3 regions of the Flexivirga oryzae genome follow, and region 2 is predicted to be linked to each of the others. Evidence: riboswitches for the same ligand, from Rfam matches in the RefSeq annotation. Region 2 holds a riboswitch; each other region holds the start of a gene.

Region 1 (7,039 bases), on a different contig from region 2:
CTCGATCGCCTCGCGCAGCACGGTCTCCTGGTCCTTGCCGGGCCTGCCGCGACGACGCGGGGTCGGCTCCTCGACGGCGGATGTCATACCCCGAGACTTTCACACTTCGCCGCCGAGGACCCGATCGGTTACGACCCCGCTTGGGCGTCCACCTCGTAGCTGGTGTTGATCGACTCGAAGAAGTTGACCAGTTCGAGCGTGTCGTTGGCCGTTGCCATCCATTTCGCGGGATTGCTGACGCCCCAGTGCGGTCCGAAGCCGAGCTCGTCCAACCGGCGGTCGGCCAGGTAGCGCACATAGGTGTTGATGTAGTCGGCGTTGAGGCCGAGGATCCCTCGCGGCAGCAGATCGCGGTTGTACTGCTCCTCCATCTCCACCGCGTCGAAGATCATCTGCTGGATCTCTTCGGCGAACTCCTGCGTCTGCAGGTCGGGGTTCTCCTCCAGCACGGTGAGGATGAGGTTCATGCCGAACTTCAGGTGCAGCGACTCGTCGCGCACGATCCAGTCGATCAGCGAGCCGAAGTTGCGCAGCAGGTTCCGCTGCCGGAAGCTCAGTGCGACCATGAAGCCGCTGTAGAACCAAATACCTTCCAGCACAACGTTGTACGCCACCAGGTTGCGCACGAAGTCGCGCTTGCCCTCGGTCGTCGAGATGTCCAGGGTCTGCTCGGCCATCCGCTGGATGTAGCGGACCTCGAACTCCTCCTTCGCGGCCATCGACGGGATGTCGACGTGCGCCGCGTAGGCCTCGGCACGGTCGATCGGGAAGGTCTCCAGGACGTATTCGAACGCCATGCAGTGGTTCGCCTCCTCCCACATCTGCTTGGCGAGGTAGAGGTGTGCCTCCGCGGCGCCGACGTAGGGATAGACGCCGAAGGCGAGGGCTTTGTTGACGAGCAACTCGTTCGGATTGAAGTAGCTCATCAGGAAGGTGACCGCGTGGCGTTCCTCGTCGGTCATCCGCTCGAAGTCCGCAAGGTCCTCACCCAGCTGGATCTCATGTGGGAACCAGGTGTTCGCGACGGCCTGGTTGTAGAGGTCGTAGGCCCACTGATAACGGATCGGCTTCAGGAGCAGGGCATCTTCGATGCCGGTGCCGAGGATCGAACTCCTCGTGTCCGAAGTAGTGGATGTCATTGGCATGCCTCGCAGTTCAGCAGTTCTTGGGGGTCGGTCGGGCAGGTGAAGCCCTCGGCGAACTCCGCATCCGCAGCAGCCACGGGCATCGCCTGGGTGACGGGGGCATGCACGGGCGCCGGCTCGGTGACGGGGACATCCACGGGCGCTGGCTGGGTGATGGAAGCATGCACGGGCGCCGGCTGGGCGACGGGGGCATCCACGGGCGCCGGCTGGGTGATGGGAGCATGCACGGGCGCTGGCTGGGTGATGGGAGCATCCACGGGCGCTGGCTGGGTGATGGGAGCATGCACGGGCGCTGGCTGGGTGATGGGAGCATGCACGGGCGCTGGCTGGGTGATGGGAGCATCCACGGGCGCTGGCTGAGTCGCGGGGGAGCGAAGCGGAGGAGCGGATCGAAGTCCGCCCGTCTGTTCCGATGCGTCAGCTTCAGTCGTTGCCCGCCGTGCGAAGCCGAAACCGCCTCCGGCGCGGCCGCTCTCGACGGCCTTGTTGACCTTGACCGTCGACTGCTCGGCACGGTGCCGTGGCTTCATGTGCAGGTAGTACGTCGTCTTGACACCCTTGCGCCAGGCATCGACATACAGGTCGCTCATGCCGCCGATGTCGCGCGACTCCAGGTAGATGTTGCGGCTGATCGCCTGGTCGATCCACTTCTGGGCTCGGGACGCAACCTGCAGGTATGCCGTGGGAGGCAACTGGAACGACGTCTGGAAGATTTCCAGGAGGTCCTCCGGCACACCGGGCACGACCGACAGGTCGCCGCGCGAGCGGAGCAGTTCCTCACGGACCGCGTCCCACAGGCCGCGCTCCTCCAACGCCGCAACCAGGTTGCGGTTGACCTCCAGGAACTTACCGGACGAGGTCGTGCGTGAGAACAGTTGTGAAAACTGCGGATCTAGTCCGGGTGTGGTGCCGGCGACCAAGCCGATCGACGCCGTCGGCGCGATCGCCATCAGCGTTGCGTTGCGGATACCGTCCTTGACGCGTTCCCGCAGAACGTCCCAGTCCATCCGGCTGGTCCGTGGCACGTCGACCTCGACCGCCCGACGCCGCTCCAGCACCTCGAGGGTGTCGATCGGGACCAGGCCACGTGACCAGCCGGACCCCTCGAAGTTCGGGTAGGCGCCGCGCTCCTGGGCGAGGTCACACGACGCATCGATCGCGTGCCAGCTGATGAATTCGGCCAGCCGGTCGATGAGGTCCGCGGCTTCTTCCGATGCGTAGGACAGGCCGAGCTTCTCCACCACGTCGGTGAATCCCATGAACCCCAGGCCGATTGCGCGGTTCTGGTCGTTGGAGTGCTCGGACTCGGGCACCGACGAACGCGTGATGTCGATCAGGTTGTCGAGCTGTCGCACGGCGACGCGGACGGACTCGGCGAGCCGGTCCCAGTCCCACTCATCATCCACCAGATGCCGGGAGAGGTTGATGGAGGCGAGGTTGCACACCGAGACGTTGTCACGGTCCTGCGGCAGGGTGATCTCGGTGCACAGGTTCGACAGGTGGATCGTGCCGGTGTTGTCGTTGAGCGCCCGCTGGTTGATGGTGTCCTTCCAGGTCAGCCACGGGTGCGAGGTGGTCTGCAGCGACACGAGGATCGACTTCCACTGTGCGCGCGCCCGGATCTTCTTGAAGGAGCGCAGTTTTCCGGTCTCGGCGAGGGCGGCATACTCCTTGTACCGCCGGGAGAAGTCGTCACCGACGAGCTCGACCAGGTCGGGAGTCTCCAGGGGGTCGAAGAGGTACCAGTCGTCGTCCGCCACCACGCGCTTCATGAACTCGTCGGACAACCAGACCGCTATGTTGGCGGTGCGGGCCCGCCGGTAGGGGTCGCCGGCGTTCTGCCGGAGGTCGAGGAACTGCGGGAAGTCCAGGTGCCAGTTCTCCATGTAGAAGCACAGCGCGCCGAACTTCTTCCCGCCACGGGACACGGCGCGCAGGATTGAGTCGATCGTGTGCATGAACGGGATCGGGCCGGTGGAGGTGGTGTTGTTGCTCCGGATCGGGCTACCCTCAGAGCGCAGTTTGGAGACCGAAAGACCAATGCCACCAGTACCTTTGGTGAGCCACATGACGTCACGCATCGACTTGGCGATGTGCTCGATGTCGTCGTCCATCTGCATCACGAAGCAGTTCGACAGCTGCGGGGTGTTGGTGCCTGCATTGACCAGGGTCGAGCCGGCGGCGAGGTAGTCGAGCGACGCCATCTTGCGGTAGAAGCCGATGGCGGCCTGCGTCGGGTCCTTCTCGTTCACCGACATTCCCATGGCGACGCGCATCCAGAAGTATGCGGGCACCTCCAACGGCTGCCGCCTGGAATCCGTTGCCATGTAACGGTTCTTGAGGGTGATGATGCCGATGTAGCGCAGGCCGTCGTCCAGGTGGTGATCGAGGGCGGCGGCCAGCTGCTCGAGGTTGAACGCCGACGCGAGGCGCGCGTCGAAGAGTCCGTCCTCGACGGCCTCCCGCACGTAGCCGGGGAAACGTGCCTGGTGCAGCAGCGCGAGCTCCGACTGTGTCTCGAAGTCGCCGAGCACCTTCTTGTAGATCGTCTTGAGCAGCAGCCGGGAGGCGATCACGTCGAAGTCCGGGTCGTCCTTGACGTTCTGGACGGCCACCGAGATCGCGGCTTCGTCGAGCTGTTCGGTGGTGATCCCGTCGAAGAGCGTGATCGCCAGCTCCGAGGCGATCTGCATGGTCATCGCCATGGCGTTCGGCAGGCCGTCTGCGGCTCGCTCGATCGCCCGGTTGATGCGGTCTGCGTCATACGGCTCGCGTGAACCGTCGCGCTTGGTGACGTGTATGGCCACGTGCGTTGTCTCCCGTCTTCCCTCACTGTCGGTCCGGCGAGGAGGACGGCGAGCGGGCAGCGCAGGGCACGTGGCTCGCTGCCGCTCGTTCGTCAGCCCTTCCCGCGCGGGCTGCGGTCGGACCCGCCCGCGAGTGCGCGGTCGGGGCAGTGGCAGGTCTTCGGACTCGTGACTCCGTGCGCGGCCGCGCACACCTACCGGTCGTCGCTTCCCGGGCCGGTCAGCCCAGTGCTGATGACGACTTTCGTCCTCACTCACCGCTGCGGGGGCAGTGCCGGACTCTCACCGGCTTCCCTCTCTCCTCGGGTGCTGCGACCGTCGTATGACGACAGTCGCAACACTCGAACCAGCTGCAACAGACACACTATCTAGTGGTGTCCTGTTTGCCAAGCCCCCACATGCTGTAGTTGCAAACGTGTAATTTCATCGATGTCAAATCGGCGGAATGACGCGGAGAAACCACTCGGCGACAGGCTCACAAGACGCCGATAGGCTCAGAAATACCGCAGTCGCGCCGGGCATTTACTGAGCCGGTGAGGGTGTTTCTGAGCCTCTCGGTCAACTCCGCACGACGCGGAGGACTCGATGGGGGGCGCTGGGGAAAGCTCCGAAGAGCGAGTGACGAGAATCGAACTCGCGTATTCAGCTTGGGAAGCTGATGTTCTACCATTGAACTACACTCGCGTGCCGCGAAACGGTCGCCGACAGGCGCTCGCTCGGACCGGCAGGAGTCTAACTCACCAACGCCCGCCACGCGGCAACCGCCCGCCCGGTAGCGTGACCACCGTGCTGCTCTCCGACCGCGACATACGTGCCCAGATCGATGCCGGCCGGGTCCGTCTCGAGCCCTACGACGAGGCGATGATCCAGCCGTCGAGCATCGACATCCGGATGGACCGCTACTTCCGGCTGTTCGACAACCACAAGTACCCGTTCATCGACCCGGCGGCCGAACAGGACGAACTGACCCGGCTGATCGAGACAGAGCCCGGTGAGCCGTTCGTGCTGCACCCCGGTGAGTTCGTCCTCGGCTCGACGTACGAGCAGGTGACGCTCCCGGACGACATCGCCGCGCGCGTCGAGGGCAAGTCCAGCCTCGGCCGGCTCGGCCTGCTCACCCACGCGACCGCCGGCTTCGTCGACCCCGGGTTCTCCGGTCACGTGACGCTGGAACTGTCCAACGTGGCGACATTGCCGATCAAGCTCTGGCCGGGCATGAAGATCGGCCAACTGTGCTTCTTCCAACTGAGCAGTCCAGCCGAAAACCCTTACGGCAGTGAGAAGTACGGCTCGCACTACCAAGGGCAGCGCGGTCCCACGGCCAGCCGCTCCTACGCGAACTTCCACCGGACCGACGTGTGACGCGCGCCGATGTGCTGCTGGGGCGTCGGGCGGTGACGGGAAGCCAGCGTTTCGAGGTCGGCCCGTCGCACGACGGCGCGCACCCGTTTCTCACGCTGCCCGACGGGCGGCGCACGCCCGATGCGATCGCGCTGCTGCTGCACGGCGGGGCCGAGCACGGCCTGGAACGCACCACCAAACGCACCCCGCCACTGCTGCGCATGCTCGCCGTCGGTCGCCGCATCGAGGCGGACCTGGGTGGGCGGGTCGGCGTGGCAACCCTGCGGGACGCGGTGCGCGGCTACAACGGCGAGCAACGGTCACCGGTCGTCGACGCCCGGTGGGCGCTGCGCCGGGTGCGCGACCTCTACCCCGGCCTGCCGGTCGCGCTCGTCGGACATTCGATGGGCGGCCGGGTCGCCCTGGAGTTGGCCGGGAGCGAGGGTGTCGTGGCCGTGGTCGGTATGGCGCCGTGGATCCCGCAGCAGTATGACGTGCAGCCATTCCTGGGTCGGCACACCCTGCTGCTGCACGGACGCAAGGACGTCGTCACCGATCCGCGGGAGAGCGCGACGCTGGTGCGGCGCATCACCGAGGCCGGCGGGGACGCGCGCGGCATACAACTGGCCGACTGGCACGCGATGCTGCTGCAGGCACGTGCCTGGCACCGGCATACGACCAGGTTCCTGGCGCAGACGCTGCTCGACCCGCGGTAGCGAGGGGAATGTCGGTCCGCTGCGTTACGTTTGATGACCATGATCCGCTTCGAGCAGGTGGTCAAGACCTACGGCGGGGGAGACAGGGCCGTCGACGATCTCTCCTTCGAGGCGCCGACCGGCAAGATCACCGTCCTGGTGGGCCCGTCCGGCTGTGGCAAGACCACGTCCCTGCGGATGATCAACCGGATGATCGAGCCGACCAGCGGGCACATCTACATCGATGACGAGGACGTGCAGGCCGTCAACGCGGCCAAGCTCCGGCGCGGCATCGGCTATGTCATCCAGCACGCCGGGCTCTTCCCCAACAAGAGGGTGGTCGACAACGTCGCCACCGTGCCGGTCCTGCTCGGGACATCGAAGCAGCAGGCCCGCGAGCGGGCTCGCGAAGTGCTCGAACTCGTGGGACTGCCAGGAGATTTCGCCGACCGGTGGCCGTCGCAGCTGTCCGGAGGACAACAGCAGCGGGTCGGCGTGGCACGTGCGCTGGCCGCCGATCCGCCGGTGATGCTGATGGACGAGCCGTTCAGCGCGGTCGACCCCGTCGTGCGCGAGCAGTTGCAGGACGAGTTCCTACGGCTGCAGCGCGATCTCGGCAAGACGATCGTCTTCGTGACCCACGACATCGACGAGGCGCTCAAGCTCGGTGACCAGATCGTGGTGATGCGCGTCGGCGGCAAACTCGCGCAGTTGGCCGATCCGGCCTACCTGCTCGCGCACCCGATCGACGACTTCGTCGCGGACTTCATCGGCCGCGACCGGGGTTATCGCGCGCTGACCTTCACCGAGACACCGCAACTGCCGTTGGCGGCGGAGCCGACGGTGCCGCTCGGCACGACGCCCGAGCAGGCGCGCGCGGCGACCCGGGACGAGTGGCTGCTCGTCGTCGACGACGGCCGGCCGGCCGGTTGGGTCCAGCCGGGCCAGATCGCCGCGCCCATCGAGCCGGCGATGCTGCACCGCGGCGGCACGGTGGCGCGCGCTTCGGGCCCGTTGCGGGCGGCCCTGGATGCCGCGCTGTCGTCACCGA
Region 2 (7,039 bases):
CAGGTGACGGTGAACGACCCCTTGTCGGTGATCGGGCTGACGGCATACGCCGTGCCGGGGATCGTCCACCCGTGGTCCGCCGACTCCTCCCAGCCCTGCGCGGGCAGGTGCGTGCCCCACCAGGCCTCGATGTCGGTGGGCAGGTAGGTGATGCGGACCGTCCGGGTGCGGTCGGTCTCCGCGGTCACCTCCCAGGTGAGGCCCTCGGGCACCGGCACGGTGCGTTGACCGTCGAGCGGGATCGCACCGGACCGGTCGGTGGGGGTGCTGCTGCTGGACGTGCTGCTGCTCGACGACCCCTGGGTCCCTCCGGCGCTGAGGGCGGTGCGGGTCGTCGACGAGCTCGGCGGCGTCGTGGTCGTGCTGGTCGACGTCGTCGTCGTGGTGGTCGTCGTCAGCGGCTGCGACTGCGTGCCCACTTGGTTGTCCGGCGTCGCCTGCCCCATGTGGGGTGTCTCCCCCGCGGTCGTGCTCGGTGTCGTCTGCGTCGGCGGCGCAACACTGACCACACCCGTCGACGCGGCCGTCGTCACCGGGTGCAGCGCGGTGGTCGTGTGCTGCTGCGAAGGATGTATGGCGAGCGCCACCACCCCGACCGCCGCGGCCGCGGCGGCGAGGATGCCGATGCCGGACACCACTTTGCGGACGCGCCCGGGCCGCGCGGGCTCGCGCAGCAACGCGGCGACCGCGTCCTCGCGGTCGGTGTCGAGGTCGTGCGGACCGATCTGCTCGGCCTTGGCGGTGAAGGCCGCCCGGAGGCGACGCTCCAGGTCGTCGTCATCGTGGTGCTGACTCATCGGATGCGCCTCCTTCGGCCATGATCTGTGCCAGAGCGGTCATTGCCCGGCTTGCTTGTGATTTCACAGTTCCCTTGCTGATCCCGAGGGCGGCGGCGATCTCCGCCTCGGACATGTCGGACCAGTAGCGCAGCACCAGGACCTCGCGTTGCCGCGGTGGCAGCTGGTCGACCGCGCGCAGCACCTGCTGGTGTTCCTCGGCCAGCAGCACCTCGCTGTCGGCCGGTGGTGCGATCTCCGGCTCGGCGACCTTGAGGTGCGCGCGCACCGTGCGGCGGCGGCGCAGCATCGAGCGGGACTGGTTGACCACGGCCCGCCGCAGGTAGCCCACGGCCGCCCCCGAGTCGCGCAGCGCCGCCCGGTTGCGGTGCATCCCGAGGAACGCCTCCTGCACGACGTCCTCGGCGCTGGCCAGGTCGTCGACGAGCAACCGCGCCAGCCGCACCATCTGCAGGTGGTGCGTGCGGTAGAGCTCGGCCAGGTCGACCGAGTCGTCGGCGGTCATCGCGCCGCGGGTGGCCGCAGATCCACGGTCACGGATCCGACCTCCCACGCGATACGGCCTCTCGGCATACACGGCGGGTGCGCTCACCGTCATGAGGCCCCGACCCCTCGCTCCGACCTTAACCAGTGATCGCGTCGATGGGTAACGCAGCGCGGGGAGGGAGCCCGAAGGCCCCGCCCTGCCGCCCCTGCGTCACGTCTCATGGTGGGAAGACGTTCGAGCGGCGCCGAGGTTGCCTGGCCGGTGGTATGACGCGGCTCACTCCACCTGCAAGAACGCGTCCGCCCGGTCGCGGGACGCCCGGATCAGCTCGGCATTGCGCTCGTCCGGGCCGAGGGCCAGGTCGGTCGCCTCCTGCATGGTGGCGCCGTACCTGCGGCGGCGAGCGATCAGCCAGTCCAGCCGCAGCTGGTCGGGCGTGTCGACATACCAGACCGCGTCGAGCAGCCCGGGCAGCTCCGACCACGGTTCGTCGGGCGACAGCAGGTAGTTGCCCTCGGTGATGACCAGACGGGTCTGCGGTGCGACCTCGATCGACCCGGCGACCGGATCCTCCAGGGTCCGCTCGAAGGCGGGCGCCCAGACCGACCAGCGTCGTTCGCGGCGGATCCGCTCGATCAGCGCCACGTACCCGGCCCCGTCGAAGGTGTGCGGCGCGCCCTTCTCCGGCGCCCAGCCGCGCGCCTCCAGCACCGCCTGCGCCAGATGGAAGCCGTCCATCGGCACCACCACCGTGGGCACGCCGCTGGCGGTGCAGCGCCGGGCGAGGGTCTTGGCGGCCGTCGACTTGCCCGCGCCCGGAGCGCCGGTGATCCCGACGATCACCCGGTCCGTGCCGTCGGCGAGCCGGGTCAGTGCACGGACGGCCCGGTCGGGATTGAGTTCGCGGATCGACGTCACGGGCAGGACTTTGCGGCATTCCGGGTCTTTGCACAAGCGGTGCTACCGTTTTCGGCGGACGCTCAGGCCGAGCGTCCGAGGTGCGAGCAGGGGAAGCCGGTGTGACTCCGGCGCTGACCCGCAGCCGTGAACGACCCGACGTCGTGAGCCGGAACACCTGCGCCACCGGAAGACCGACAACGACTGCCGCGGACTGCAGTCTCGGGCGATTCTCGGGTCGCGCGTGGCGTTCCGCGGTCCGAAAGGATCCACCCCGTATGCCCGCCGCACCCCGCCGGTTGATGCGTTCGGCTGCCGCCGGCGCGCTCGCGATCTCTGCGAGCGGGGTGCTGTATGCCGGGACGGCGGCGCCGGCTCGCGCGGCCGGCTACAACGGCTACTGCACCTCCAGCACGGGCGTGACCGTGGTGGTGGACTTCCGGAGCCTGGGTGGGGGAGTCGCGGTGCGGTGCGCGCCCGTCCGCAGCGGCGCGACCGGGCTGGACGCGTTGCAGGCCGCAGGGGTCCCGGTCACGATGGCGGCCCGGCAGCCCGGTTTCGTCTGCCGGCTCTACGGGAAGCCCGCCTCCGACCCGTGTGTCAACGCCTCCCCGACGACCGCCTACTGGAGCTACTGGCACGCCCCGAACGGCGGCGCCTGGAGCTACAGCAGCGAGGGTGCCGCGAGCCACCACGTCATCCCGGGCGGGTTCGAGGGCTGGGCCTTCTCCACCGGCAGCAAGGTCGCCCCGGGTGTGGCCCCGGTCCGCCCGGCGCCGAAACCGAAGCCGACCGCCACCCACACGACGACCCGGCCGCCCGCACCGCCTCGTCATACGACCACCACCGCGCCGCCCCGGCACACGACCACCACTGCGCCGCCGTCCACGACCGCGGCGAGGCACGACCCGGCGCCGTCCGCCCACAGCAGCACCGCGCACCGGTCACGTCCGTCCTCGACCGCACCGGCGACGGCCCACACGTCGCACACCACGTCGTCGAGTCGTGCCGCGAAGAAGTCGCGGCGAGCGAGCGGCACGTCGACCTCGGCCTCGGCCGCGGGTTCGGCGTCGAGCGGTTCGACGTCCGGCGGCGCCGTCGCCGCGGGCGGCGCGAGGCTGGCGGACAGCGACAGGCTGATCAACGAGTCCGACAAGTCCAGCAGCATCAACGCCACCACCGCCGTCGGCGGCGGCGTGCTCGCGGTGCTGGCGATCGGCGGGGCCGCGGTCGCGATCATCCGTCGGCGCAACCTCGGGTGAAGCGGCTGCGGGCTCCGGTCCACCCCCTCGCCTGGTGGCTCTGGGCGATCGGCTTGGCCGTGGCGGCGTCGTTCACCACGAACCCGCTGCTGCTCTTGCTGCTCATCGGGGTTTCCTGCTTCGTGGTGGTGGCCCGCCGCGGCAACGCCCCGTGGGCGCGGTCGCTGCGCGTCTATCTGGCCCTCGGTGCCTTCATCGTCGTCATCCGCGTCCTGTTCCGGTGTCTGCTCGGAGCCGTCGGGACCGGACCGGTGCTGGTCGACCTGCCGCGGATCCCGCTGCCCGACTGGGCGGCCGGCATCACCCTGCTGGGCCCGGTGCACCTGTCCGACCTGCTCGACGGCCTGTATGACGGCCTCCACCTCGCGGCGATGGTCATCTGCGTCGGCGCCGCCAACTCGTTGGCGAACCCGAAGCGACTGCTCAAGGTGGTGCCGATCAGCCTCTACGACATCGGGACCGTCGTGGTGGTCGCCGTCTCGGTGTTCCCGCAGCTGGCGGAGAGCATCGCGCGGGTGCGACGCGCGCAACGGCTGCGGCCGGCGCCGGGGGGACGGTGGCACCTGGTGCGGCGGATGATCGTGCCCGTGCTCGGCGATGCGCTCGACCGGTCGCTGCTGCTCGCGGCGGCGATGGATTCGCGGGGGTACGGCCGCCGCGGGGCGACCCCGCCGCGGACCCGCCGGGCCGTCGCCGTGCTGACGCTGGTCGGCCTGATCGCCGTCTGCATCGGGATCTTCGGTGTGCTGGACGGGCAGGCGGCCGCCGTGTTCCGCTGGCCCGCCTTCGTGTTCGGCGCACTGCTGGCTGCGGCCGGGCTGGCCTTCACCGCACGCGAACGCACGGTCACGCGGTATCGGCCCGACCCGTTCGACCTCGCGGCGTGGGGTGTGTCGGCCAGCGGGCTCGCCGCGGGCGTGCTGATGCTGCTGGCGACGAAGTACGCTCCGGCACACCTGAGTACGTCGACCGACCCGGTGCAATGGCCGATCGTGGACCTGCTGCCGTTGCTCGCCGCCGTGGTCGGGCTGGTCGCGGTGGTGGTTTCGCCGCCGCGCGCCATACAGGATCAGGAGGTGCCGGCGTGATCGAGCTGACCGACGTGTCGGTGCGGTACGACGACAGCCGCCCGCCCGAACTGGCGGACGTCGACCTGGTGGTCGAGGAAGGCGAGCTCGCGCTCGTCGTGGGGCGCACCGGCGCCGGGAAGTCCACTCTGCTGGGGACCGTCAACGGGCTGGTGCCGCATTTCACCGGGGGGCGGTTGTCCGGTCGGGTGATCGTCGGCGGACTGGACACCCGCGACCATCCGCCGCGCGAGATGGCGGAGGTCGTCGGCCGGGTCGGGCAGGATCCGTTGGCCGGCTTCGTCGCCGACACGGCGGAGGAGGAACTCGCCTACGGCATGGAGCAGTTGGGCGTTCCGCCGGCAACCATGCGCAAGCGCGTCGAGGAGACGCTCGACCTGCTGGGGATCGCCGAGCTGCGCAGCCGCTCACTGGCGACGCTGTCGGGTGGGCAGCAGCAGCGCGTCGCGATCGGAGCCGCCCTGGTGACCTCGCCCTCGGTGCTCGTGCTGGATGAGCCGACCTCGGCGCTCGATCCGGGCGCGGCCGAAGAGGTGCTCGCGGCGATCACCCGTCTCGTCCACGATCTGGGCACGACCGTCGTGATGGCCGAACACCGGCTGGAACGCGCTGTGCAGTATGCCGATTCGCTGATCGTCCTGCCGGGCGACGGCGTCGTACGCAGCGGCGACCCGGCGACCCTGATGATCGACTCACCGGTTGCGCCGCCCGTGGTCGGGCTCGGCCGGCTCTGCTCGTGGGCGCCGTTGGCGTTGTCGGTGCGGGACGCACGGCGCGCTGCGCGGCCGCTGCGGTCATCGCTGCGGGCGCCGGCGGCACGCACCCGCTCGGCGGGTGACGTGGCGCTCGCCGCGCGTGGTGTGACGGTGCGGTACGGCGCGAACGTCGCGGTGCGCGGGGTCGACCTGGATCTGGCCGAGGGCACGGTGACCGCGCTGATGGGGCGCAACGGGTCGGGGAAGTCATCCCTGCTGTGGGCACTGCAGGGGAGCGGCGCGCGTGCGGGCGGCTCGGTGCTGGTCGACGGGGTGGAGACGGCGGGAGCCACGGGTGCGGTGGCTCTGGTCCCGCAGACGGCGGCCGACCTGCTCTATCTCGAGACCGTCGGCGAGGAGTGCGCGGTCGCGGGACCGGCCGCGCGGGACCTGCTGGACCGGCTCGCGCCGGGGATCCCCGACCGGCAGAATCCGCGCGATCTGTCGGAGGGCCAACGGCTCTCGCTGGTGCTGGCGATCCAGCTCGCCGGTGACCCGGGTGTGCTCCTGCTGGACGAGCCGACGCGTGGTCTGGACTACCTGGCCAAGGAGAGACTCACCGAACAGCTGGACCTGCTCGCTCGTGGCGGGCACGCGGTCCTGGTGGCCACCCACGACGTCGAGTTCGTCGCCGGTCTGGCCGATCGGGTGGTCGTGCTGGCGGACGGCGATGTGATCGCCGACGGGCCGACCGCCGAGGTGGTCGCATCATCGCCGATCTTCGCGCCACAGGTGGCGAAAGTGTTGGCACCGGAGCCTTTCCTGACGGTCGGTGACGTCGCGGTGGCGCTCGAGGGCTCCGCGTGAACCCGGTGACCGACCGCGCCGCCCCCGACCGGCCGGCCGATCTGGTGGCGCGGCTGGGCGGCTCCGCGGTGCCCGTGGGTTTGCGGTCCGCGGTCGTCCTCGTGCTGGTCTCGATCGCCGGGCTGGCGATGTTCTGCTGGCCGCTGCTGACCCGGCACGCTGCCACCGACACGGCCCACGTGACCGACGCGCCGATCATCTTCGCGGTGACGCTGCCGCTGCTGGTCGTCGTCGTACTCGCCGAATTCGCCGATGGCGGCATGGATTCCAAGGCGCTGGCGATGCTCGGCGTGCTGTCGGCGGTCGATGCCGCGTTGCGGCCGACCGGTGGCGGCACCGGGGGTATCGAGACGGTGTTCTTCCTGCTGATCCTCGCCGGGCGGGTGTTCGGGCCGGGTTTCGGCTTCGTGCTGGGGTGCACGTCCCTCTTCGCGTCGGCGTTGCTGACCGCCGGGGTCGGTCCCTGGCTGCCGTTCCAGATGCTCTGCTCGGCCTGGATCGGGATGGGCGCCGGACTGCTGCCACGCCGCGTCCGCGGGCGGCGCGAGATCGTCATGCTGGTCGGCTACGGCGTGTTGGTGGCGTATCTCTTCGGGGCGTTGATGAACCTCTACGGCTGGCCGTTCCTCGCCGGCACGGACATCTCGGGGCACGCGAATCTGGCCTATGTTCCGGGGGATTCGCTGTGGTCCAACCTGCACCGCTTCCTCGTCTACACCCTCGTGACCTCGACCGGTGGATGGGACACCGGACGGGCCATCACCAACGCGATAGCCATCGCCCTCCTGGGCCGCCCCGTGCTGACGCTGCTGCGCCGCGCGGCCCGCCGCGCGTCATACGACCCCATCCGCACCGACGCCTGACCGCAACCCAGTCAGCAGACGACCACCCCGCCCGCACCCCGCGCACCCCGCCCACCCAATTCAGCGACAGGCCCAGTAATGAC
Region 3 (7,039 bases), on a different contig from region 2:
TCTGGCCGCGTTCGGTGTCGATGTGGGCACCCTCGGCATCGACGTCTTCGCGATCATGGTCGCCTACCACGTGGCCACCAATCGCTCGCTGCGGTGGCGGGACATCTGGCCGGGCGCGCTGTTCGCGGCGTTCATGTGGCAGGTGCTCCAGCGTTTCGGCGGGATCTACGTCGAGCACGTCGTGCAGCGCAACAAGGCCATGAACGGCACGCTCGCGGTGGTTCTCGGGCTGATGCTGTTCCTCTTCATCGCGGGCATGATCATCGTCATCAGCATGGAGATCAATGCCGTGTGGGTGCTGCACCTGTGGCCGCGAGCGCTCCTGACGCCGTTCACCGACAACGTCGAGCTGACCGACGCCGACGTCCGCGCCTACAGCGGACTCGCCAGGGCGACCCGGCTCAAGGGCTTCCAGCAGATCGACATCGGCTTCGAACGACCACCCGATCCACCGGGGGACGAACCGGCGCACGAGGAGGTCCAGCTGCCGCTCGACTTCGACGGCGCCGACGGCGCCGACGGCGCACCGGAGCCGGCACCGGCGCCGGGAACCCTGCGCGAGCAGGACGTCCCACCGCCGGTGACGGCCACCGAGCCGATGCCGACCCGGGCCTCACAGGACCCGCTGGAAGCTCACCGGCTCCCGGCCGTGCACGCCGCGGGCGCTCCGAAGAACGACGAGCGCACCATCCCGCTGGTGGGCCGCCACCCGACGGAGGCCGACGACGAGGACGACGACGTCGAGGACACCGCTCCGGTCATCCGCGGGCCGTGGTCGGCCGGGCGCTGAGCCCTTCCCGCACCTCGGCTGCCGCCGACACCACATTCGCGAGCGCGGCGCGCACCTCGTCCGGTCGCCGGGTCTTCAGCCCGCAGTCCGGGTTGACCCAGACCTGCTGGGCCGGCAGTGCGTCCACCGCCTTCTGCAGCAGCTCGCGCACCTCCTCGCTGGAAGGCACCCGCGGTGAGTGGATGTCGTAGACACCCGGGCCGACGCCCTTGGCGTAGCCCGATTCCTTCAGTTCGTCGGCGAGCGACATACCCGACCGGGTGGCCTCAAGGCTGATCACGTCCGCGTCCAGGTCGTCGATCGCCGCGAAGATGTCGCCGAAGTCCGCGTAGCACATGTGCGTGTGGACCTGCGTAGCATCGGTCACGGAACTCGTTGCCAGCCGGAAGGATTCGGTTGCCCACTCGAGGTATGCCGGCCGGTCGGACTCCCGCAGCGGCAGCGTCTCGCGCAGCGCCGGCTCGTCGACCTGGATGACCCGGCAGCCCGCGGCCTCGAGGTCGCTCACCTCGTCGCGCAGGGCGAGCGCGACCTGGCGCGCGGTGTCGCCCAGCGGCTGGTCGTCACGGACGAAGGACCAGGCGAGCATCGTCACCGGGCCGGTCAGCATGCCCTTGACGGGACGCTCGGTCATCGACTGCGCGGCCTGCCACCAGCGGACCGTCATCGGCTCGGGACGGGAGACGTCGCCGAAGATGATCGGCGGTCGCACACACCGGGTGCCGTACGACTGCACCCAGCCGTGGGTGGTCGCCAGGTAGCCGTCCAGCTGCTCGGCGAAGTACTGCACCATGTCGTTGCGTTCCGGCTCGCCGTGCACCAGCACGTCCAGGCCGAGCTGCTCCTGCAACTCGATGACCGCGGCGATCTCGTCCCGCATGGTCGCGTCGTAGGCCGCCTGGCCGATCTCGCCGCGGCGCAGTGCCGCCCGGGCCTTGCGCAGCGAGTCGGTCTGCGGGAACGAGCCGATCGTGGTCGTCGGCAGCAGCGGGAGGCCGAGCGCTTCCTGCTGCAGCGTCCGCCGCTCGTCGTACCCAGCGCCGCGGTGGGCGTCGGCGTCGGTGACGGCGGCCATCCGCGCGCGCACGGCGTCGTTGTAGGTGCGCGCCGATGCGCGTCGGGACGCGAGAGCGTTCCGGGCCGACTCGAGCGCCGGTGCGGCGGCCGTCTCGTCGGTGAGCGCCGTTGCGAGAGTGCGCACTTCGAGCACCTTCTCGCGGGCGAACGCGAGCCAGCTGCGCAGCTCGTCGTCGACGGCGGTCTCCTTGGCGGCGTCGAGCGGGACGTGTAGCAGCGAGCAGGAGGTGCCGACGACCAGGTCGTCGACGCGCTCGGCGAGCCGGCGCAGCGTGGTGAGCCGGTCGTCCAGGTCGGCGGCCCAGATGTTGCGGCCGTCGATCACCCCGGCGACCAGGCGCTTGCCGGCGAGTCCGTGCTCCAGGATCGCGGTCACGTTGTCGGGGACGGTGCAGTCGATCGCCAGGCCGTCCACCGGCGCGTCGGCGAGCACCTCGAACGCACCCTGCAGGGCGTCGAAGTAGCTGGCGACGACCAGCTGCGGGCGCTTCATCGCGGAGCCCAGCCGGCCCAGGGCGTGCCGCGCCGCCTCCAGCACGGTCGCCGGCTGATCGAGCACCAGTGCCGGCTCGTCGAGCTGCACCCACTGCGCTCCGGCCTCCTGCAACTGGTCGAGGATCTCGACATACACCTCGAGCAGCGGGTCGAGCAGCGTCAGCGGGTCGAAGTCGGCGGGTGCGTCCGGCGCAGGCTTGGCGAGCAACAGGAAGGTCAGGGGGCCGACGAGGACCGGTCGCGCGGGGTGGCCCGCCGCGGTGGCCTGCGCGAGGTGGGCGAGCTGCCGGGAGGCGTCCGCGGTGAACGTCGTCCCGGGCGACAGCTCCGGCACCAGGTAGTGGTAGTTGGTGTCGAACCACTTGGTCATCTCCAGCGGCGCGACCGTGTCGTTGCCGCGCGCCATTGCGAAGTAGACGTCCAGGTCGTTGTCGGCGGCGTCGCGGTAGCGCTGCGGGATCGCGCCGACCATGGTCGCAGCGTCGAGCACGTGGTCGTAGTAGGAGAAGTCGCCGGTCGGTACCTCGTCGATCCCGTTGTCGGCAAGGAGCTTCCACGCATCCGCGCGCAATGCTGCGGCGATGTCGTGCAGCTCGTCGGCGCTGGAACGGCCGGCCCAGTAGGCCTCGATGGCTCGCTTGAGTTCCCGCTTCGGGCCCTGGCGTGGCCAGCCGAGAACGGTCGTGGAAGTGGTGCTGTCGGTCATCGTCATACTCCTTCGCGACCCACCCGAGAGGTCACAGAATCGGCCGTGCCCGGGTTCGGGCTCGGGCGACAGGCAGGTCTTCGGACTCGTGAGCAGGCCGTCGAAAGGCGCCTACTGTCCGTCGCTTCCCGGCTGGTGGCCAGTGCGTGTGACGGAGGTCGTTCTCACATACCGCTGCGGGGCAGTCCCGGACTCGCACCGGGTTCCCTCTTGCGACGCGCACACCGATCACTCGGTATGACGCGAACCTGTCGCGAGCAGCAGCCTACTGATCCTCTGCCGGGCCGCGTGGGGCGGTTCGATCCGTGGTCTCCCCGACGCCGAGGACCTCGTCCAGCGGGGCACCGATGATGCGCAAATTCAGTTGTGAAAAATTGTGGCTGGAGGAGGCTGTTCCCATGACATCACCGGGGGACGCGATGTGCGACGAATTGCCGACCGACGCGAAACGCCCGGCTCTCTGGCGTAACAGGGACTTCCAGCTGTTGGTGGTCGGCAACACGCTCAACGGCATCGGTTCCCGGATGAGCGGGCTGGCGTTCCCGTTGCTCGCCCTGTGGATGACTCACAGTGCGGCGCTCGCCGGACTCGTCGGGGGAGCCGTGGTCGCGGGGCTCGTGGTCGCCGGGCTGCCCGCCGGGGCCTTCGTCGACCGCTGGAACCGACGGCAGGCGATGGTCTGGTCGGCGCTCGTCGCGGCGGCGGCCTACGCGACGGTCGTAGTGGCCTACGCCGCCGATCTGCTCACCATCGCCCACCTCGTGGTCGCCGGTGTGGTCGTCGGTGCCGCGGAGTCGGTGTTCGGCCCGGCGGACACGCTCGCCACCAAAGCGGTGGTGCCGGCACCGGACCTGAGCACCGCCATGTCGGCCGTCGAGGGCCGCCAGGGCGTGACCGGGCTGATCGGACCTCCGCTGGGCGGGTTGCTCTTCTCGGTCTCCCGCTCGCTCCCGGTGCTCGCCGACGTCGTCTCCTACGTGGTGTCCGCCGCCGCTGCACTGCTGGTCCGCACCCCGCTCCCGGCGCCGCGGCCCGAAGGTGGAGAGCACGAACCGCCTTTGCAGGCAATGCGATCCGGTCTGAAGTTCGTCTGGCGTCACGAGGTGCTGCGACCGGTGGTGGTCGTCGCGACCCTGCTCAACTTCGCGGTCAACGGGTTCCTGCTGGTGCTGATCGTCGTACTGCAGGAACGTGGTGTCCGACCCGTGGGTATCGGGCTGGCGGAGACCGCGATCGCGGTCGCGACGATCGTCGGCGCGCTGTTGTCCGCGATCGTACTGAAGAAGCTGGCCGCCGGGCGCGCGCTGATCGTCGGCACGGTGTTGCTCGGGACGTGCTTGGTGGCGTGTGCATTCGTGCACAGCTACCCGGTGCTGCTGGTGCTGCTCGCGGTCGGATTCCTGTTGATCCCGGCAGTCAACGCCGGCTTCATGACCTACGTCATGCTGATCACGCCGGAAGCGATGCAGGGCAGGGTGCAGAGCGCCCTGATGACCACGCTGATGGCGATGTCACCGCTCGCACCCGTCGTCGGCGGCCTGTTCGTGGAGTGGTGGAACGGCGAGGTGTCGCTCGTCGTGCTCGGCGGACTCGCCCTGCTGAGCGCGCTCGTGGTCGGGCTCGTCGGGCCGCTGCGTCGTATGCCGCTGCTGGCCGACGTGCCGCCGGTGGACCAGGGTCCCCAGCCCGACGCCGCCGCGGCGTGACGCCTCAGGTCAGGTGGTCGAAGTCCCCGCGGACCCACGCGGCGTGCCGCTGCGCCGAACGCTGCACCGCGGCAGCCGCGTCGGTCGGCACCGCGACACCGAAGTTGTTCCAGATCTCGTCGAACGCCAGCGGCTTCACCCGTTCCGCGATGCGCAGGACCACGTTGCCGGACAACGGGATCAGGTTGGGGTAGGAGCGCATGAAGCTGACCGTGCGGTGATCCGGGTTCGGCATGATCGTGTCACCGCTGAGCAGCGTGCCGCGTCCGTCCGCACCCGCCGACCAGTGCGCCACCGCACTGCCGGGGAAGTGCCCGCCGACGCGGTGCAGCGTGAGCCCGTCGGCCAGGTGCAACTCATCGGTCCATTCGGTGATCGCCGCACCACGCAGGCCCAGCCACTGCGTGTCCGCGGCGTTGACGTAGACCGGTGCGTCGTCGAACGCCGCCGACCACTGCAACTGCACCCCGAACATGTGCGGGTGGCTCGCCGCGATCCACCGGATCCCGCCGCGCTCGGCCACCGCGGCGACGGCCTCCTCGTCGAGGAAACCCGGTGGGTCCCACAGCAGGTTGCCCTCCGGTGTCTGCACCAGCAGCCCGGTCTGCCCGATGCCGACCTCGGTCCGCAGGCCGGTCAGTCCCGGTCGCAGGTCGAGCACCTCGACCCGGTTGCCGTCGGCGGCCAGCTTCGCCAGATCGGTCCAGAGCTGGCCCCCGACCGGCAGGTACTGTCGTTCGTCGGCGCAGATCGGGCAGTCGCGATCGGCCGCGGCCTCGTCATACTCCACCGCACAGGTGGCACAGGTGATCATGGGTACCATCCTGTGACCTCGAGCGCGCTCGAAGTCAAGCGGTGGACTCGGCGACCACGCTCGTATCGCGTGTGCCGAAGTGGATTCCCTTCTGTTCCTTGCCGAACAGCGTCAGGATGATGACCACGATGAATACCGGGATGATCGTCGCGGACAGCGCGAACGGGTAACCGTGCGACGACGCGAGCGACTCCTGGATCGGCAGGTTGAACGCGGCGAGACAGTTGCCGAGTTGATAGGTGACACCCGGATAGAACCCGCGGATCTCGTCGGGTGACATCTCGGTGAGGTGCGCTGGTATGACGCCCCACGCACCCTGCACCATCACCTGCATCAGGAACGAGCCGAGGATGACCATGCCCAGCGACGTCGAGTAGGCGAACAGCGGCACGATCGGCAGGCCGAGCACGGAGCACAGGATGATGATGGTCTTGCGTCCGTACCGCTCCGACAGGGCGCCGGCGATCGCACCACCGATGATCGCCCCGATGTTGTAGACCACCGCGATCCAGGTCGCCGTGGACTTGGCGAAGCCGAGGGCGTGGTCCGTCGTCTCCTTCAGGAAGGTCGGGTAGACGTCCTGGGTGCCGTGGCTCATCCAGTTGAACGCGGTCATCAGCAACACCAGGAAGATGAAGCGCTTCCAGATCGTCGGGTTCTTGACGATGTCGGCGACGCTCGTCGTCGTCTGCCGGAAACGCTGCTGGCTCTCCCGCCATACCTCCGACTCCTCGACACGCGAGCGGATGATCAGCGAGATCAGCGCGGGCACGATCGACAGCGCGAACATCCAGCGCCAGTTGAGGCCCCACCAGGTGTTGACGACCAGGAACGCGAGCGACGCCATCAGGTAGCCCATCGAGTAGCCGCCCTGCAGGACACCGGAGAAGAAGCCCCGCCGGTTCGTCGGGATCTTCTCCATCGCCAGCGCCGCGCCCAGGCCCCATTCGCCGCCCATCCCGATGCCGTAGAGCATGCGCAGCACCATCAGTACCCAGAAGTTCGGGGCGAACGCGCACAGGAACCCGATCACCGAGTAGAACGACACGTCGACCATCAGGGGGATGCGCCGTCCGGCCCGGTCCGCCCAGAGCCCGAAGATGAACGCACCGACCGGTCGCATGATCAGCGTCATCGTCGTGATCAGCGACATCTCGGTCAGCGACTTGCCGAAGTCCTTGGCGATCTGCGCATAGATGAGCACCACCAGGAAGTAGTCGAAGGCGTCCATTGCCCAGCCGAGGTAGGCGGCGGCGAACGCGTTGCGCTGGTCCGAGGTGAGCTTGGTGCGGGGAGATGTCATCGACATGGTGCTCCTTCAACGCAAGCAGTCATTCACGGTCAGTGCGGACGCTACTGGCGCACGGGGGCTCGTGGGGCTGTGGTGACGGTCGAGATCGCGCTGTGACCAAACCATTACCTTCCGCTGGCACAACTGCCGTCCGCAGGAT

Evidence for each region. A riboswitch is a leader RNA that binds a small molecule or an ion and turns the genes downstream of it on or off. The one in region 2 is predicted to bind cobalamin.
Region 1: another riboswitch for cobalamin. It lies ahead of FHU39_RS19920 (ribonucleoside-diphosphate reductase subunit alpha); the one in region 2 lies ahead of FHU39_RS15580 (hypothetical protein).
Region 3: another riboswitch for cobalamin. It lies ahead of metE (5-methyltetrahydropteroyltriglutamate--homocysteine S-methyltransferase); the one in region 2 lies ahead of FHU39_RS15580 (hypothetical protein).

The regions. Positions count from the first base shown of each region.
Region 1 is NZ_JACHVQ010000004.1:154,923-161,961, forward strand. It holds gene FHU39_RS19910 (TetR/AcrR family transcriptional regulator) at 1-87, opposite strand, end outside; gene FHU39_RS19915 (ribonucleotide-diphosphate reductase subunit beta) at 129-1,139, opposite strand; gene FHU39_RS19920 (ribonucleoside-diphosphate reductase subunit alpha) at 1,136-3,952, opposite strand; cobalamin riboswitch at 4,087-4,298, opposite strand; tRNA gene FHU39_RS19925 (tRNA-Gly) at 4,566-4,636, opposite strand; gene dcd (dCTP deaminase) at 4,739-5,314, shown strand; gene FHU39_RS19935 (alpha/beta hydrolase) at 5,311-6,009, shown strand; gene FHU39_RS19940 (ABC transporter ATP-binding protein) at 6,049-7,039, shown strand, end outside.
Region 2 is NZ_JACHVQ010000002.1:528,127-535,165, reverse strand. It holds gene FHU39_RS15595 (hypothetical protein) at 1-797, opposite strand, end outside; gene FHU39_RS15590 (RNA polymerase sigma factor) at 778-1,302, opposite strand; gene FHU39_RS15585 (nucleoside/nucleotide kinase family protein) at 1,561-2,202, opposite strand; cobalamin riboswitch at 2,244-2,381, shown strand; gene FHU39_RS15580 (hypothetical protein) at 2,460-3,443, shown strand; gene FHU39_RS15575 (energy-coupling factor transporter transmembrane component T family protein) at 3,440-4,531, shown strand; gene FHU39_RS15570 (ATP-binding cassette domain-containing protein) at 4,528-6,093, shown strand; gene FHU39_RS15565 (ECF transporter S component) at 6,099-6,956, shown strand.
Region 3 is NZ_JACHVQ010000001.1:2,617,755-2,624,793, reverse strand. It holds gene FHU39_RS12380 (YhjD/YihY/BrkB family envelope integrity protein) at 1-790, shown strand, start outside; gene metE (5-methyltetrahydropteroyltriglutamate--homocysteine S-methyltransferase) at 759-3,068, opposite strand; cobalamin riboswitch at 3,123-3,335, opposite strand; gene FHU39_RS12370 (MFS transporter) at 3,467-4,774, shown strand; gene FHU39_RS12365 (MBL fold metallo-hydrolase) at 4,779-5,588, opposite strand; gene FHU39_RS12360 (MFS transporter) at 5,623-6,891, opposite strand.